Regions from separate parts of the Clostridium boliviensis genome, predicted to be linked through region 2. Evidence: a T-box and tRNA genes for the amino acid it is inferred to sense, from the RefSeq annotation. Region 2 holds a T-box; the other holds one or more tRNA genes.
The links. The T-box of region 2 lies ahead of pheS (phenylalanine--tRNA ligase subunit alpha). A T-box ahead of a tRNA ligase gene usually reads a tRNA of that ligase, here a tRNA-Phe.
Positions count from the first base shown of each region.

Region 1: it encodes a tRNA-Phe, which carries the amino acid that the T-box ahead of pheS (phenylalanine--tRNA ligase subunit alpha) is inferred to sense. The anticodon was not compared.

Region 1 is NZ_JAWONS010000324.1:70,084-77,162, forward strand. It holds gene RZO55_RS22280 (ABC transporter permease) at 1-179, shown strand, start outside; gene RZO55_RS22285 (ABC transporter permease) at 179-1,120, shown strand; gene RZO55_RS22290 (BMP family protein) at 1,180-2,238, shown strand; gene RZO55_RS22295 (hypothetical protein) at 2,371-2,979, opposite strand; gene RZO55_RS22300 (hypothetical protein) at 3,247-3,414, shown strand; gene yiaK (3-dehydro-L-gulonate 2-dehydrogenase) at 3,453-4,502, opposite strand; tRNA gene RZO55_RS22310 (tRNA-Gly) at 4,821-4,891, opposite strand; tRNA gene RZO55_RS22315 (tRNA-Phe) at 4,934-5,006, opposite strand; gene RZO55_RS22320 (PadR family transcriptional regulator) at 5,172-5,720, shown strand; gene RZO55_RS22325 (NAD(P)H-dependent oxidoreductase) at 5,717-7,079, shown strand, end outside.
Region 2 is NZ_JAWONS010000240.1:87,035-94,113, forward strand. It holds gene secG (preprotein translocase subunit SecG) at 87-320, opposite strand; gene RZO55_RS15165 (phosphopyruvate hydratase family protein) at 394-1,563, opposite strand; gene pheT (phenylalanine--tRNA ligase subunit beta) at 1,695-4,115, opposite strand; gene pheS (phenylalanine--tRNA ligase subunit alpha) at 4,138-5,157, opposite strand; T-box leader at 5,213-5,456, opposite strand; gene RZO55_RS15180 (methyl-accepting chemotaxis protein) at 5,512-7,079, opposite strand, start outside.

The sequences.
Region 1 (7,079 bases), on a different contig from region 2:
CCATTCTGAGAAAGGGAGCAAGCACCTTACAGACCGGCATGCAGATTCCCACTGCAGTGGTTGATATAATTCAGGCACTGGTCATTATTTTTGCAGTGGCAGGCACTGCACTTTTAAAACTTCCTGCAATCAGACAATACATAAACAGCCATATGGGAAAAAAGGAGGTCACTAACTGATGGATGCATTTTTAAACATGAATTTTCTTACAGAGCTTCTGCTTTCCACCATTCGCATGGCTACTCCAATCTTGTTTGTTGCTTTGGCTGAAACCTATTCGGAACGGGCTGGCTTAGTCAATATCGGTCTTGACGGCATCATGTCCTTTGGCGCATTAATCGGATTCCTGATCGGATATCGCAGCGGAAGCCCTGTGGTAGGGATTCTTGCCGGAGCCCTGTCGGGAATTGCCATTAATATGATTTATGCCTTCTGTACCATCCAGTTATGCGCGCCGCAGATCGTATACGGTATGGCGATTAATATCTTTGCTCCGGCACTGGCTTCCTTTATTTACCGCCTTTCCTTTTCTGATACCTCCACACTCATTCAGGGCGTATCCATGAAGGCGCTTCCTATTCCGGTTCTAAACAGGATACCGGTTCTTGGTCCATTGTTCTTTCACCACATCCCTCTGGTATATGCAGCATATCTTCTGGTACCCGTTACGGCTGTTTTCTTTAGCCGGACAAAAGCCGGACTTAACTTTAAAGCCGTAGGAGAATTTCCAAAAGCTGCAGAAACACTGGGAATCAATGTGGTGCTCCAGAAATACCTTGCCTGCGTTATCTGTGGTGCACTTGCAGGAATCGGCGGTGCATATTTAACCATCTGTTACACCAGTACTTACTCCGAGGGAATCGTGGCAGGCCGTGGTTTTATCGCCCTGTCAGCCGTTATATTCGGACGCTGGATGCCTTCCGGTGTCATGTTAGCCTGCCTGCTTTTTGGTTTCTGCGATGCACTGCAGATCCGGCTCCAGCTTTTAAGTCCATCAACGCCCTACCAGTTACTCCAGATGATTCCCTATCTGTGCACCCTGTTTGTTCTTGCATTTTTCGGAATACGCAAAAACGGTCCGAAGGCCAACGGTCAGCCCTATTACAGAGAAGAACGCTGATGATAATTCCAGGATAGCCCTGCGAATATATATTTTTTCAACATAAAAGGAGGATTTTTATGAAAAAGACTATGAAAACAGCTTCACTTATCATGGCTGCAGTTCTTACCGCCATGAGTCTTGCTGCATGCGGCGGTACAGCTGCTCCAGAAAAGACAGAATCATCTGCAGCAGAGACTACAGCAGCAGAGACCACAAAAGCAGGTGACACCCAGGCGGCCGCTGACACAAAAGCTGGCGGCTTTAAGGTAGCCATGGTCCTTGATTCTTCTGTTTCTGACGGAGGCTGGGGAGCAAGCTGCTATCAGGCTATGGTTAATGCAGCTAAGGACAGCGGCTGGGAAACTGTGTATACCGACAATGTTGCTACTGCTGATTATGCCACTGTTATGACAGACTATGCAGAGCTGGGCTATAACCTGATCTTTGCACCTGGAAATCAGTATACCGATGCTGTAAAGCAGGTAGCAGAGGAATATCCGGAAATCAATTTTGCTCTGTTAAATGGTACCGTTGAAACAGAAAACATTACCTCCATTCTCCCTGATGCAAAGCAGATCGGCTACATGGCAGGCGCTCTTGCCGGTCTCATGAGCAAGACAAACAACATCGGATTTATCGGCGGTATGGAGCTGGATACTACCAAAGCGAAGCTGGAATGTTATGAAAAGGCTGCAAAAAAGGTAAATCCTGATATTAAAGTATCTTCTGCTTATGCCGGATCTTTCAGTGATACTGCCAAGGGCAAGGAGATTGCTTCCTCCATGGTATCCACCTATGACGTTGATGTAATGTTCGGTGATGCTTCCGCCGTTGATACCGGTGCACGGGAAGCCCTGTCTGGTTCAGAAGGCAGATACGATATTGGTCAGCCCGGAGATTTAGGTTCTGCTGATGACAAGATCATCATCTGCTCTGTGGTAACAGATAATGCGGCATTATTAAAGGCATGTATGAAGGATGTAGAAGCAGATACTTTCGGCGGCCAGACCATCTACGGCGATTTAGGCAACGGCTGCTTAAGCATTGGATCATTCTCAAATGCAGTTCCTGAGGATATTCAGACTCAGTATAAAGAAATTGTAGGTCAGATTCAGGCAGGAACGTTTATTCAGTAATTAAAAAGCCCCGTGCATTCAGTATGACTCATACTTTCTTGCACGGGGCTTTTCCCTGTCTGTAAAACGGGGATCTTTCAAACGATACATAATGAACAGAATTGGGGAATCCTGATTAAATGATGCTATCTATTATTTTGTCAGTGCAAAGGATTCAAAGAACGTATCAATCTCCGGTGTTCTTTCTCCAGTACTGGAAACAGCCTGAAGCTGGTAAATACGATCTCCGGCAATGTAAACTCTGTGATAGAAGGTGATTGTATCAGATTCTAACGGAGCACTGTATTTTAATTCTTTTCCCATATACTCACCAAGAGTAATATCTTTGGTGTCTTCAATCGTATATGGAATATTGGAAACGGCTCCCTGCAGCATGGCTGCGGGGTCTGTATTACCAGCCTCTGGTATATCACTGTACATTACATTATAAAGAGCATCCTCCTGCTCAAGCATATAGGAATACAGATCTATTGCAGTTCCTTCAGAAGAAACGGACTGCTTCATCTCTTTAGGTGTTCCCGGATAGCTGGCTGTAAACATTCCATTGGGGTCTTCAAACGTTGTGAATGCATCTGCACCATCAGCGACGGTGCTCTCTTCTGTTGCCTTACTTTCTTCTGCCGCTGTCTGTGATTCTGCTGCTGTTGTGTCTGCTGCTGTGCTCTCAGTCTTTTTACTGCAGCCTGCAAGTGCTGCAATCAGTAAACAAGTCAGTAAAATACCATAAATTCTCTTTTTCATAATCTCTCCTTGTCAATTGTTATTGGCAATTCCCCTGCTTTTATATGTAAAATCGAAAGCAGTAAGATTATAACACAGAACTTATATAGTAACAAGTTTTTTTATATATAATTATTTTTTAATATTTTGTAACTTTTTATCCGTTCTGCCGGTGTCCATTCCTTCTTTACCGGTTTTTCTCTTCCAGAGCATGTATCATCTCTACCACAAACTCATGGGTGGGAACAGGAATGTGAATTTGATCATTTGTTCCAGCGCCTTCTTTACATGATCCATCTGACTACAGCCAATGCCCTTACTGTTACAGGCAGGACACAGGCTACGTTAGAGGAGCATGAGAATTTTTATCATCAGTTGAAAAGTGGAAATACAGATCAGGCTTATCAGATTCTGATTGCTCATCTCATGATGCCTCTTAGCATGAATTTAATCTGATAAAATCCCAGCTGGTAGACGGCTGTCAGATCTGTGTTTTATTTGCTTGCAATATCCTTAGTATCCAGATTCCCCGAAGCGATCGCTAAGATCTGTTCCCAGATCTGTTCGTCAACGGTGACTCCGTTTTCCATACTGTGCTTTCTGGTTTCCATGGTACGTTCACCGGGGCAGGCAACTTTACCTCCCTCTTTTTCCGGATGGCTGTTATCTGCAGCTTCAACTCTTCTGTTTAACATCTCCTGAATTTCTTCCTTTGCGCCGAAAAGATATGGATCGTAAGCAATGAATATCTGACAGCAGCCTGTACAGCTTCCTCTGCCTTCCTCATCCATATTAAGACCGCTTTTTCCATTGGCCATAAGAGCCGCCGCCAAATCAAGAGCAATGGCCATGGAACTTCCCTTCCAATATCCTGCAGGAAGTATCCTTCTGCTTTCTTCAATCGCTCCCGGATCATCTGTTAGACTGCCGTCTTTATCGAAGCCGCCGGGATATGGCAGCTTTTTGCCCGCCAGACGGTACACGCCAAGCTTTCCGTAGGCATACTGGCTCATTGCCATATCAAGTACGATGGGACCATCTTCTCTTGGAACTGCGATACAGAACGGATTGTTCCCTACTCCCGGTTCATCACTTCCCCAAAGCGGCATACAGCTTTCTGTATTGATCCAGCTCATTCCCATATATCCGGCTTCCGCCATTCTCCAGGCATAGGTGCCGCCCCGCATCCAGTGCGTGGTGTTTTTCAAAGCAACACAGCCGATTCCATGCTCTTTGGCAAGTTCCATGGCACGGTCTGCACAAAACAGGGCATTGGTGATGCCGATGCCCAGATGTCCGTCATAATTTTCAACTGCACCCTTGCCACCGACTAATTCCGGATCTCCTTCCGGATCAATTAAGCCTTTTAATACATATTCTACAAATCGTGGAACTCGGTTTAACCCATGGCTTTCCACTCCGTCTGCACTAGACTCGGTGTGAATCTTAGCACAGATTTCTGCCTTTTCTTTTGATAATCCTGCCTGCAGCAGCGCCTTCTCAACGGTTTCTCTCATTGTGTCATAAGGGATTTTTATACTCATTTCTTTTTCTCCTGTCCATTTTCTAATTATCATCTTAAAACGTTTCGATGTAAAATATTATTTACTTCATCTCTTTTGTAAAATATAACACATATATTATTATGCAAACAAGCTCATATTTCTAAATATATTAATTACTGATTGTCTGTCTGACCGTCGAATAAGCCTGCACCTATAACGCAAAAGTGCGATTCTGAAATTTTATATCCAGAACCGCACTCTTTGTTTATTAAAAGGAAGATAAACATGATTGTTTAAGTTAATTTACATATCAAAAACGGGCTGCCTCAGAAACAAGGCTGCCCGTTTTAATTATAAAGCGGGTGATGGGAATCGAACCCACGTATCCAGCTTGGAAGGCTGGTGTTCTACCATTGAACTACACCCGCAAGGATCTCAGAAAGATTTCAAATGCGCCTCGAAAAGCACAGTGCCCAAAGCCGGAATCGAACCAGCGACACGAGGATTTTCAGTCCTCTGCTCTACCAACTGAGCTATCTGGGCCTATTCTCCTGCAACATCAGTAATTTTACAAGATTTTTCCTCAATTGTCAAGACAAGTTTTTTTAATTTTGCAAAAAAATATAAAATAATAACAGTTTGCTGTTGACTATATTATAATTTTATTATATTATAATTTTATAATATTGCAGGAGGTAAACAAAAACCATGTCTTTAAGCCACAGCATACTGGGTTTTTTATCTTATGAAAGTATGACCGGATACGATCTTGCCAAAGCATTTGGTTCATCTGTCCGTTTCTTCTGGTACGCCCAGACCAGCCATATATATTTAGAACTGACTAAACTGGAAAAGAAGGAATTCGTCACCTGCGAAACCATTATCCAGACAGAAAAACCAAACAAAAAGCTTTATTCTATCACATCAAAAGGCAAAGAAGAATTTTTCCGCTGGCTCTCAGAGGAGAATCACGAATTTACCAAGGGAAATAAAAATGCTTTTTTAATGAAAGTATTCTTCTCCGGAAACAGACCACCCAGAGAGTGCATTGATATGCTTAATGATTTTATCAGTGACTGCAGCCTTTATGAGGGTGAAATGCAGCAGATTCCTGACAGCATCAGTCACTACAGCGGCTTGGTAAAAACAGACCAGAGGCTGTATTGGGAATTATCTGCAGATTTCGGCTACAGCTACATACAAATGTGTATGGACTGGGCCCGCAGATCCATCAAACGACTGGAGGAACTAACATGAATGTACTGATTATAAACGGAAGTCCCAGGGGCACTAAAAGCAATTCTCTGAAACTGACCGAATCATTTGTTCAGGGAATGGAAGAAAGCACTCCTGTTCACACAGAAACGCTTACCGTTTCCCAGCTCAGTATTAAGCCATGTCTGGGCTGCTTCCACTGCTGGAAGGAGACACCGGGAAAATGCTGTATATCCGATGATATGACCATGGTAATAGAAAAGATTCTGGCTGCTGATGTGGTCATATACAGCTTCCCCCTATATTATTACGGTCTTCCTTCCCCATTAAAGGCGCTGATAGACAGACAGCTTCCTATGGTACTGCCTTTTATGAACGAAGGAGACCACAGCGGTTCCCATCCTTCACGGTACAGCACTTCAGACAAACGTTATGTCCTGATCTCCACCTGCGGCTTTTATACCGCCAAAGGCAATTATGAAGCAATTGATGCCCAGTTTACCCACCATTTGGGTAAGGACAATTACGAAAGCATCTACTGCGGACAGGGTGAGCTTTTTTCCGTTCCCGAACTGAAAAACCGAACCGACGAGTATCGGGAGGTTGTCCGTGCAGCAGGCAGAGAATTTGCAGACAGCAGGGTCTCCCGGGAAACCAGAGACCTCTTAAACCAAATGCTTTATCCAAGAGATGTATTTGAACACATGGCAAATGCAAGCTGGGGAGTCGAACCACTGAACCAGGACAGTAAACAGGAAAAATCAGATCAGGCTGTTACATTTACCAGACAGATGGCGGCACTTTACCAGAAGAATTCCTGGAAAGGCAAGGATCTTGTTCTGGAAATGCACTATACGGATGAAGATATATCCGTACAGTTAATTATGGGCAAGGACGATTGTCAGGTTTTAACCCAGAATTTCAAACCATATACCACCAGAATCACAACGCCCCTTTCTGTGTGGATGCAAATCGCAAAAGGCGAAATTGACGGCCAGACTGCACTGATGAAGCATCTTTATCAGGTAGATGGTGATTTTCAGCTGTTAATTCACTGGGATGATTATATGGGTCTTTCTTCTAAGTCTCAGGTCCACCAAACGGCTCCAGTTAAAAAAAGCAATATGACCCTTATGCTGCTGCCATGGTTTCCTCTGTGGTTTACAGGCTTTTATCACCCTGTCTTTGGGGGTATTCTAACAATTATTATCAGTGCAGCCATACCGTTCTTTTTTTTCCGGTATCTGCCCACCCGTTTTGATGTGTTCTCCGGGTTTTCGGCGGCGCTTCTTGGACTCCTTGCTATAACCGGATTTCCCCCCTTGTATCTTATACCCATTTCCTATCTCCTGTTTGGACTGATGTGGACTGTGACCGTATTTATAAAAATTCCATTGTCCG
Region 2 (7,079 bases):
TCTGCACTTCCACCAATGGTATAACAGATATTATCCTTAATTCGAAAAAAACACCCTTGTTGCTATACCACAAGAGTGTTTAATCGCTACAGTATATTCAGATTCAGTACCAATGACAGAATAAAAAATAAGATTGCTCCGTACTTTGTAAACTTCTCCAGTTTTCCTTCCATAGAACGACCTTTATTCCTGCCCCAGTAAGTATCCGCCATACCACCGATAGAACCAAGACCCTGACTCTTTCCTTCCTGTAACAGGATGATCGCTGATAAAGCAATGCATATAATAACAAACACGATTGATAATATAATCCGGATCATTTTTCCACCTCCTTAAGTCAAACACCGATTATCATACCATATTTTTTCAGTAAATACAATGATTTTTTCTATTTTAATGCCGCTGGCCATAGAATTCCTCAATCCTGAGAAGTTCATTATATTTCGCCGTATTCTCTCCTCTGCAGGGCGCTCCGCATTTTATATAGTCCGCCCCTACGGCAGCGGCCATATCTCCCAGAAATACTTCCTCCGTCTCATTATCGCTGTTTGAGAATATCACTTTACTTCCCATTTTCTTTGCCGCACAAACCATATTAAGTGCACCAGTCACTGTACCAGCCTTTTTTAATTGTACCTCAACACCATTGGATGCAAAAAAATCGTCTGAAACCATCAGAAGACGGTGTTTTAACATTTGATACATCCTGTTTCTGTCATCCGGATCATTCTTATAAAGTCCGTTCATTACAATGCCCAGCGGAAATCCATCTGCAAGCCTTAAATAGTAGGATATCATATCTTTTTGATCTCTGTGAACCGGGATCCCATTTTTCAAACTCTCTTTGTCAAAGCGGTAAATTCCATCCTCTTTTACATATAGATTGTCCGCATTGCCATAGATTGCTGCAGAAACATCGGAATCAGGATCATATCCCGATAGCCTGACGGCATCCATTATATAATGAAGAGATTCCTCTGAACTTTTCATATCAGCTGCAAAGCCTCCGCTCTCCCCAACAGATGTATCATATCCATTTATGGATAATATGCGTTTTAATGTCTGGTATATTTCTGTTCCCATCCGAAGTCCTTCTGCAAAGGAACCGCGTTTTAAAGGGACAATCATAATTTCTTTAAAATCGATTCCTTTCACACAGTCTCCTCCATCAATCATACTCATTACAGGAACGGGCATTGCCGGAGCTGATGTTCCGCCTAAATAACGGTAGAGCGGAAGTCCCAGACCTGCTCCTGCTGCCCTTGCTGCTGCCATGGACAGAGCTGAAACTCCTGCCCTGCCTCTGCCTTTTTTATCAAATTGCTGCATTAAAAGACGGTCGATGTTCTCCTGATCAGCAGCATTCTCAAATAAAATGGCTTCTGCTAACCATTCACTTATAACGTCCGCCTCTTCCTCTCCATCTGCTTCATTAAAAACAGAAACCGTTGCTCTCCCATGTGCACCGTTTTCAAGGATCACTTCTGCTTCCACTGCCGGATTCCCGCCGGAATCATAAAGCATTCTTCCTCTTATCTGTTCTATATCAAGATCTTCAAGCATCTGATTTGCCTCCCTTTATTCCATCATTCCTCTACCGTAAGGATTGACGGGATTTTTCGGTTCCATGCAGGCAAATAAAAAAAGATGTCAGAAGCGGACCATGAGTTTCTTCTGACATCTTTATTCTATATTTATGCTCTCAGTTCAATACCGAGGGCCTGTAAACCATTGAGTATCTTTTTCATAACGCCTGAAACTTCCTGTTCCTCCAGCGTATGATCTGCAGCCCGGAATGTGATGGAATAGGCCACTGATTTAAAGCCAGCCAGAATCTGTGCACCCTCATAGATGTCAAACAGCTCATAGCTTTCCAAAATTTTCCCTCCCCGCTGCGCAATCACTTCCTCGATCTGACCCACAAGAATATTTTTAGGCACAACCATGCTGATATCTCTTGTTACTGCCGGATACTTTGCAATTCCCGTATATTTACGATCAAAACTTGTAAACGGTATCATAGAAGGCATATCAATGACTGCTACATAAGCCCGGTCTCCGATCTTATAGTTATCTGCAACCTCCGGATGAATCTCTCCCAGATAACCAATATTTACTCCATCGTAAATAATATCTGCCTGTCTTCCCGGATGGAGGAATGTCTTGCCTGCCTTCGGATCATAATGTGGTTTTAATTTCATGCCGGTTTTATCAAAGAATTCCTCAATAACACCCTTCATATCAAAGAAATCGCCATCTCCGTAAAAGCCCAGGGTAAACTGCATTCTTTCATCAGGAAGCTCGGTTAATGGAAGGCTCTTAGGCAGATAGATGTTAGCCAGCTCATATAAACGTACATTTTTGTTACGCCTGTTAAAATTAGTGGACAGTGAATTTAACATCCCATGGAGAGGAGTTGTTCTCATAACACTGTAATCTTCACCCAGAGGATTTAAGATATTAACGGTGGTGCGAAGCGGACTGTCCTCTGGAAGAAGCAGACGGTCAAAAACTTTGGGACTTTCAAAGGAATACGTCATTCCCTGTGAAAATCCGCTGAATTCTGCAACCTCTCTTGCAACTTCCTCCACTCTTAATTTGTAGGAAAGTTTACCAGTTGTTGCTTCTCCTGTTGGCAGGGATACCGGTATCTTGTCATAACCATAGAATCTGGCTGTTTCCTCTGCCATGTCTGCCATGCATTCCAGATCCTGACGGAATGTAGGTATTATGATCTCCCCTGTTTTCTCATCATATTCCAGTTCCAGACGGTTATAATACTCAAGCATCGTCTCCGGCGCAATATCTGTTCCAAGAAGACGGTTCATTCGCTCTGGTTCAAAAGCAATCCGCTTGCTTTCTCTCTTTTCCGGATAGACATCGATCATGCCGCCGACTACTTCTCCTGCACCCAGCTCTTCAATTAGCTGGCATGCACGGTCAATTGCAGCCTGTGCATTATTGGGATCAAGACCCTTTTCAAATTTACCGGAGGCATCTGTTCTTAACCCCACTTTTTTAGAGGAAAGACGGATATTGGTTCCGTCAAAGCAGGCACTTTCAAATACCATGGTATGAATTTCATCGGTAATTTTTGAATTCTCGCCTCCCATAATACCGGCGATACCCACAGCTTTCTCTCCGTCACGTATCATGAGTACGGTGCTGTCCAGTTTTCTCTCCTGACCATCCAGAGTCTGGAACAGTTCTCCATCCTCTGCACATCTGACAACGATTTCATGGCCTGATAGCTGATCATAATCAAAGGCATGCATTGGCTGACCGTATTCTTCCATTACATAATTGGTAATATCAACGATGTTATTAATTGGTCTGATTCCGCAGGCAGCAAGCCTTCTCTGCATCCAGACCGGTGAAGGAGCCAGCTTTAAATTTTTTACCATTCTTGCACAATAGCGGGAACAAAGACGGCTGTCTTCGACTGTCACTTTTAAATAATCGTGAACATCCTCACTGTTACCTGCAGCGGTTACTACCGGAGGAATAAATGGTTTGTTAAATGTAGCTGCTGCCTCTCTGGCAATTCCTATTACACTGTAACAGTCTACCCGGTTTGATGTTACTTCATATTCAAATACGGAGTCATGAAGGCCCAAAAGCTCTACTGCATCAGACCCTGGAACAGAATCTTCCGGAAGAATATAGATTCCGCTTTCCGGAGCATCCGGATACATCTCATTTGTAAATCCCAGTTCTTCAATGGAGCACATCATTCCGCAGGACTCAATTCCTCTTAATTTGCCCGTTTTTATCTTTATTCCATTTTCCGGAAGCGGACCGCCGTCATGTCCTCCGGCAACCTTCCCTCCGTCTAATACAACCGGTACCTTATCACCTGTTTTTACGTTTGAAGCGCCTGTTACGATCTGTACGGTTTCACTGCCTGCGTTAACCTGGCAGACAATCAGTTTATCCGCATCGGGATGGCGTACAATCGATTGAATGTGGCCTACTACAATCTTCTCTAAATTTTTATCCAGGCATTCATAGCCCTCAACCTTCGTTCCTGTCAGTGTCATGGCATCCGTGTATTCCTGTGGTGTCACATCCAAATCCGGTACATATGCTTTAACCCATGATAATGGTGTATTCATCAATCTATCTCCCTTCCTGTTTTTAGAACTGCTTTAAGAATCTGATGTCATTTTCATATAATAATCTCATGTCATCGATCTCGTATTTCAGCAGAGCAATTCTCTCCAAGCCTACTCCGAAAGCAAAGCCGGAATATTCGTTGGAATCAATTCCGCTCATTGCAAGTACATTGGGGTGTACCATACCGCAGCCTAAAATCTCGATCCAGCCAGATCCCTTACAGAAACGGCAGCCCTTTCCTCCGCACTTAAAGCAGGTAACATCCATTTCAGCACTCGGCTCAGTGAACGGGAAATGATGGGGGCGGAACTTCACCTTTGTCTCAGGACCGAATAACTCTCTGGCAAACTCAGCCAGTGTCCCTTTTAAGTCTGCAAATGTTATATTCTTATCGATTACCAGTCCTTCAATCTGATGGAAGGACGGGGAATGAGTTGCATCCACTTCATCGGAACGGAATACTCTGCCTGGTGCCAGCATACGAATCGGAAGTTTCCCCTTCTCCATGGTCCTGACCTGGACAGGAGAAGTCTGACTTCTCAAAACGATGTTATCACTGATATAAAACGTATCCTGTTCATCTCTTGCCGGGTGATTCTTCGGAATGTTTAGTTTTTCAAAGTTATAGTGATCATACTCCACTTCCGGTCCCTCAATGACCTCATATCCCATGCCTACAAAGATTCTCTCCACCTCTTCTAAAGCGATGGAATTGGGATGGGTATGACCTACTCTGCTTCTCTTTGCAGGCAGAGTGACATCAATCACTTCTTTTCTCAACTGCTCTTCCCTTGCTTTTTTCATCAGTGCCGCCATGGCAGCATCTAATTTTCCCTCAATTGCTTCACGGGCTTCATTGACCATCTGCCCGATCTTGGGTCTGTCTTCCGGAGCAACGTCCTTCATGCTCTTTAGCACACTGGTCAGTTCTCCCTTTTTTCCAAGATAAGCGACTTTAATGTCACCTAGTTTTTCCAGTGCATCCGAAGCTTCGATCTGCTTTAATGCTTCTTGTTTGATTCTCTCTAATTGATCTTTCATCATGCTCTCCTTCTTTGATTCATTCCCTGATACATCAAAAAAGCTCCATCCCTGTAAAAGGGACGAAGCTGTGTTCGCGGTACCACCCTGATTCCTGCTTCTAAAGCAGGCGCTCGGCATACGTAACGTGTAAGGACGTCATGACCTACACGCCTGGCAGACAAATACAACCGCCGGTTTCAGCCATGCTGCTTCAGTGGGAAATTCGATTTCTTAATTGAACTTAAAAGGGCTTTCAGCCGGTGACCCCTTCTCTCTGATAGAAACTAAGAATCTACTTGCACTTTCATCGCATTTAATTATAATATAATATTGCAATCATTATAATAAAACAGCATTAAAATGTCAAGAGAATTATTTTAATTTGAAGCCGGATACTACAGTCTTTAATTCCTCTGCAATTCGTTCCTGCTTTTCTGACATCTTAGACATGTCCTGTACAACTACATATGCTTTTTCGATTGTGCCAAGGACCATACTGCTGTTTCCTGCAGTCGTCTGAACGGATTCGGAGACATTCTGGATTGCATCACGCACTTCCTGCATCACCTGGCTGATGTTTGCAGCCATCTCCTCCACCTCATTGGAGATTTCTTCTATGGTAACTGCATCCTTGCCATATTGCTGTCCTACATTAACAAAACTGTCATAATCCGGAGTCACCGTATCTTTTAAGAAAACAAGCATGGACTGAGATCCATCTAACATCATGGTGAACGCATTCTGAACATCTGTAATAGTTCCCTCAATTTCCTTTACGATCTCAGAAGTATCTTTTGCAAGCTTTCCGATCTCTCTTGCAACAACAGCAAAGCCTCTGCCCTGTTCTCCAGCCCTCACTGCTTCAATTGAGGCATTGAGTGACAGTAAATTGATCTGGGAGGCCGTATTGGAAATAAGACGTGCCATATCGCCGATCCGCTCCACTACCTTTGCGTGCTGGACTGCCATCTGAAGGTCCTGCTCTCTTTCCTGGGATATCACAATGGCATTATCGTAAGCTTCCCTGCTTTTTTTCTCAATATCTTTTGCCCGTTCCATGATCTCTCCGGCCATACTGCTGCTTTTTTCCGTCTCATTTGCAAGTATTCCTACTGATGAGTTAACTTCTGCAAGAGACGCATTCAGCTCCTCCGTAGCTGCACTGGAAGACATCATTGCCTTGTCCACATCTCCCATATATGTTTTCACTTCGCTGAATTGAAGAAGCAGATCGTTTGATACTTTATTCAGGTGAATGCTGGCATCTGTAATATCTCCTGCCTGATCGGAAATCTGTTCAATCACCCCTTTGTTGCTTTGGAACATATTATTCAACGAGCTGCTCATCTGTCCCAGTTCATCTTTTCGTCTGGTTTTAAGAGGCTGGACTGTAAAGTCACCGGCAGCAAGAGAACCCGCAAACTTACGGACCTTCTTAAGACCTGATGCAATGCTTCCCACTTGCAGTAAAACTGCAAAAATACATAGAATCAATGCTGCAGCACTCAGCTTCATCAATTTCTCGTTTAATAGAACAATGGGTTCTTCAAGCTCAGACTGCGGCATCTTAATCATAATAATCCAGCCGACTCCCGGGACCGTATCATAATAGAGGTTATAAGTCTTCGTTCCCTCTGTGTAAGCCGTCTTTCCTCTGTCATTTGCAACCATCTCCGCTGCTGCAGCGGAAAGAGAGGCATTCTCGTCCTGCTTCATATTCATCGCTTTACTGACCTTATCCCCATCTGCACCGCTAAGATAAACTCCTTCTGCAGAAATCAGCATGGCAGTTCCGTTCTTCCCCACTTTAATGGACTTAATCAGTTCATCAATATCACTAAGCTGCATATCAACCGTCACAACTCCGATAAAACGGCTGCTGCTGTCATAAATAGGGGCCGCACAGGTGGCCATCATCATATCGAGAGTCGGGTCATAAT